2 regions of the Sphingomonas sp. PvP018 genome follow, and region 2 is predicted to be linked to the other one. Evidence: riboswitches for the same ligand, from Rfam matches in the RefSeq annotation. Region 2 holds a riboswitch; the other holds the start of a gene.
The links. Region 2 has a riboswitch for thiamine pyrophosphate ahead of J3A66_RS13530 (TonB-dependent receptor). Riboswitches for the same ligand answer to the same signal wherever they lie in the genome.
Positions count from the first base shown of each region.

Region 1: linked by a shared signal. The riboswitch ahead of thiC (phosphomethylpyrimidine synthase ThiC) and the one ahead of J3A66_RS13530 (TonB-dependent receptor) in region 2 are both predicted to bind thiamine pyrophosphate.

Region 1 is NZ_JAGIOU010000001.1:2,647,082-2,649,546, reverse strand. Features, by position in the region: gene thiC (phosphomethylpyrimidine synthase ThiC) at 1-1,373, opposite strand, end outside; TPP riboswitch at 1,413-1,522, opposite strand; gene J3A66_RS11660 (MipA/OmpV family protein) at 1,610-2,465, opposite strand, start outside.
Region 2 is NZ_JAGIOU010000001.1:3,025,757-3,028,221, reverse strand. Features, by position in the region: gene J3A66_RS13530 (TonB-dependent receptor) at 1-1,277, opposite strand, end outside; TPP riboswitch at 1,327-1,415, opposite strand; gene J3A66_RS13525 (FCD domain-containing protein) at 1,580-2,302, shown strand.

The DNA.
Region 1 (2,465 bases), 380 kb from region 2:
ATATGGTCATAACCCGGCGCGATGTCGGTGGTGAGCGGCCCGAGTGTGTAGAAGGGCGCCTCGCCGCAGACCTCGAGCTGCTTTTCCATGTTTTCCTTGATCTTGTGCATCGGCACATGGCCGGGGCCCTCGATCATCACCTGGACGTCGCTCTGCCACGCGCGGTGAGTGAGTTCGCCAAGCGTGTAGAGCTCGCTGAACTGCGCCTCGTCGTTGGCGTCGGCGATGCTGCCGGGGCGCAGCCCGTCGCCGAGCGAATAGGCGATGTCATACGCCTTCATGATCTCGGTGATCTCGTCGAAGCGCTCGTAGAGGAAGCTCTCCTTGTGGTGGCTGAGGCACCATTTTGCCATGATCGAGCCACCGCGCGAGACGATGCCGGTGACGCGCTTGGCGGTCATCGGGATATAGGCGAGGCGCACGCCCGCGTGGATCGTGAAGTAATCCACGCCCTGCTCCGCCTGTTCGATCAGCGTGTCGCGGAAGATTTCCCAGGTCAGATCCTCGGCGACGCCGCCGACCTTCTCAAGCGCCTGGTAGATCGGCACGGTGCCGATCGGCACGGGGCTGTTGCGCAGGATCCATTCGCGCGTGTCGTGGATGTTGCGGCCGGTGCTGAGGTCCATCACCGTGTCCGCGCCCCAGCGGATCGACCAGACAAGCTTGTCGACCTCGGCGGCGACGTTCGACGCGACCGCGGAGTTGCCGATATTGGCGTTGATCTTGACCAGGAAGTTGCGACCGATCGCCATCGGCTCGGACTCGGGGTGGTTGACGTTGTTGGGGATGATCGCGCGGCCGCGTGCGACCTCGTCGCGGACGAATTCGGGGGTGACGAAGTCGGGGATCGACGCACCGAAGCTCTCGCCGTCCCGCTTATACTCTTTCAGCATCGCGCGGCCGAGATTCTCGCGCGTCGCGACATATTCCATCTCGGGGGTGATGATGCCGCGGCGGGCATAGTGCATCTGGCTGACATTGGCGCCGGCCCTGGCGCGCAACGGGCGTGCGATGCTGCCGGGGAATTGCGGCACGCCGCCCGAGCGGTCGGGGCCGAGCTGGCCATTATCCTCGGGCCGGATCTCGCGCGCGTCGTAACTTTCGACGTCGCCGCGCGCCTCGATCCACTGGCGGCGGAGTTGCGGCAGGCCGGCGTTGATGTCGATCGTGGCGCGCGGGTCGGTGTACGGGCCGCTGGTGTCGTAGACGCGCAAGGGCGGCTCCGAGCAGCTGGGGTCGAGCACGATCTCGCGCATCGCGACGCGGACGTCGGGGCTGGAGGGCACCGCGACATGGATCTTCCGCGAGCCGCGGATCGGGCCGGTGGTGACGCCGATGTCGGCGGTCGGGATGCGGGGATCGTAATCAGCCATGCGCTTGCTCCTAAAGGTCTCGGAGCAAGGCATGCGGTTCTGTGGCGACCGCTCCCTCCCTCCGCCGGTATCAACCGGATCAGGTTCAGCGGGTCGAAGGCTCCTGCCTTCCTCTCAAGCGCGGATCGGCGCTCCCCCGGGGTAGGGCGAGCATAGGCGCAACGGACGGGGGCGCAAACGGAAAAACCCCGCGCGGTCGGACCGCACGGGGTTTCGGATCGATCGGCGGGTTGCGATCAAAAGGTGTAGGTCAGGCCCACCGCGCCGAGCCACTGGTCGGCATCGCCGACGTCCGCGACGATGGGGCTGTCCTTGTACTTGCCGAGCATGCGGCCGTAGAGCACGCCCGCGCCGACGCCGAACCCGCGGCGCAGATCGCCCGACAGGCTCTGCAACGCGAACGCCGAGACGTTGACCCGGCGAAAGCCGCTGTCGTTGATGTCATAGGTGCGCAGACCGCTGTTGATCGTGCCGATCGGCGTGACCGCGGCATAGGTCCGGCCAAAGCCCTTGCCCGCATAATCTGCCGACAGGCCGAACGCGACCAGGGTCCGGACCGACAGCGGCGTGGTGTAGTTGACCTGCGGGGTGATGACATAGCTGTCGTGCGTGCCCGACACGTCGTGGATATAGGCGACGCGCGCGGTCAGCGTGTCGTAATCGCTGGTGATGACGCCGGTCTTGCCGATGCCGACAAAGCCGCCGACTTCATAGGCCGTGTCGATCTTGCCCAGCGCGCGGACCTGGCGGTTGTCGACCCGGCCCGTGCGATCGGTGCGGACCGCGGCGATGACGCCGACTTCGTAGTTGATCCCGACCGACCCGGTATTGGGGATCAGGTTCACATAGAGCTGCGTACCGCGCGTGAAGAAATCATGCCCGCGGATCGTGCCGATCGCGACCGCGCCGGGGGTGAAGCTGTTGCTGTCCGCACCCTCGTAATCGGGAAGCGACGCGACACCCAGACCGAGTGTGATGCGGTTGTTGTCGGCGGGATCGGTGATTGGCGGGGTCGGATTGGGATCCGTCTGCGCAAGTGCCGGCGTGGCGAGGGCGACTGCCGCGGTTGCGGCAGTCAGAACGAGTGAGAAT
Region 2 (2,465 bases):
TCGGCCGGTGCGCCGTCGGCACCGACCGCGGTGTAGGACTGGACGACGCGGTCGGTGCCGTGATCGAACCACAGCCCCGCGGTCAGCCGGTGGATGCCGCGCTCGATCGTCAGCGTGTTGACCGTCCCAGCACGGCGCTGGTCGCCGGTATAATTGCCCAGCACCGTCGCGACCCCGTCGACCGCACCCGGCAGCGCGATCGGATCGGCGAGCGGCTCGATGCCGAGGAAATTGCCGGTCGTGCCGAGCTGCGTCCCATAGGGCGAATTGCCGTAACCGAACTGCAGATAGCTGGTGCTGTCGAGCGTCACCCCCGTGCCCAGCGCCAGATGCACCGGCGCCGATGCATAGAGGTTGCGGAACGGCGCGCGATAGAGCCGCCAGTAATTGGTGTTGCCCGCGCTGTACCGCGCATCGAAGTTGAAATCGCGCCCCTGCGCGCGCCATTCGGCGAGCGTCGGGCTGCGATAGGTCGACGAGTTCGCGTCGTTGAACGACAGCGCCAGGCTCGCGCGGTTGCCGTTGCCCCATTCGCCGAGCAGCTTGGCATCGACATGCTGGCGCGTGTCATGGCCGGCACCGCGCCAGTTGTTCGCGCGCGTGTTCGAATAGGAGACGAAGGCCCGCAGCCCCGTCTGGCCGATCCGTCCGGTATCGAGCCGGACGAAGCCGCGCCGCGCCGCATAGGATCCGATCGACAGGTCGACGAGCCCGCGCGGCGCCGCACTCGGATCGTCGAGCCAGAGCGACAGCGACCCGCCCGCACCGCCCAGCGTCGGCGACGCGATATCGACCGCGCCCTGCGCCAGCGCGATCCGCTGCAGATTCTCGGTATCGGCGAACTGCGAGGGATAGGCGTAATAATAGCCAATGTCGTTCTGCGGCGCGCCTTCCATGGTCACACCGATCTCGTCCTGCCCCAGCCCGCGCAACGTCAGGCTCGAACTGGTCGACAGACCGTAGGGATCACTCGACGCGACGGTCGCGCCGGGCAGGAGGTTGACCAGCTGGAACGCGTTGAGCGTCGGCGCCTGCTTGGTGATGAACGCAGCGGCGATCGCGCTTTCGGATTTGGGCACCGTCTGGTCGGGGAGCAGCCCCTCGGGATCGAGAAGACCGACGACGCGGATATCGACCGGGTCGGCGCCGTCCCGCGCATCCGCCCGCGTCTGCGCGCCGGCGGGGGCGAAGGCCACCACAGCAGCAAGTGCCGCTGCCAGCGCGGCGCATGCAATACGGGGCGGCCGGCCGGCCATCAGGTCAAATCGAAGGGTCATCACGGTCTTGCGTCCACTCCACACGGAGGGACGACGGACGTGCCGCCAGCCCTCCCTACGCCGGTATCAACCGGATCAGGTTCAGCGGGTCATGGGCTGCAGCCCACCTCTCAGCCGCGCGTCAGCGGCCCCCCGGGGAGCGCGCCGTCTAGGCGGTTCGGTCCTCCGGCGATAGCGTTATTGCCCGTTTGCCCGTCCGCAGCGTCTTCCCGGCACACACGCGGCAGAATTATATGACAATCCACGCCACCCAGACGCTTGCAGTGGGTGACAGCCGGACCGGTTTGCGCCACACAGGCTTTATGGAGCGTGTGCTGACCGACGTCGTTGCCCTGGAGAATCGGGATCTGGGACGGAACCTTACGCATGGCATGCTCGACCTGCTCGGCAAGGCCATCGTGACCGGCCAATATACGGATCGGCCCTTCCCCACCGAGGCGGAGATCGCGGTGGCGCATGGCGTCAGCCGATCGGTGACCCGCGAGGCGGTCAAGATGCTGACCGCCAAGGGACTGGTCAGCGCGCGCCCGCGACAGGGCACGATCGTCCAGCCAGCGAGCAGCTGGAACCTGTTCGACACCGATGTGCTGCGCTGGCTGCTGGACCGCAAATTTTCGGTCGAGCTGCTCCAGCAGTTCAACCAGCTGCGGATCGGGATCGAACCCGAAGCGGCGGCGCTCGCGGCGCTGTACCATACCGAACAGGACATGGTCGCGATCGAGGCGGGGCTGGCGCGGATGGCCGCTGCTGAGCGCAGCTATGACGATCCGCTCGACGCGGACATCGCGTTCCACGTCGCCGTCCTGCGCGCGTCGCGCAACCCCTTCTACGCACAGTTCCAGTCGGTGGTCGAAACCGCGCTTCGCACCTCGATCCGCTTCACCAACCGGATCAAGGGGCGCAGCGCGAACATCGCCGACCATGCCGCGGTCGCCGTCGCGATCGCCGCGCGCGATGCCGATGGTGCGCGCGACGCGATGCGACGCCTGATCGGCGACGTTCTCAGCCTGATCGCCGAGGCCTGACACCCGAATCGTCGCGACCCGGTGTACGATCAAGGGACAGCACCGTGCGACGCCGTCACTCGACCTGATCGCGCTTTTCACTTATCGAGACGCGATGCCCTTGGGCCCGGTGCCGCGAGTCGAGATTTGACAAGCGCCGGAATAGCTCGAAGGACAAATGCGA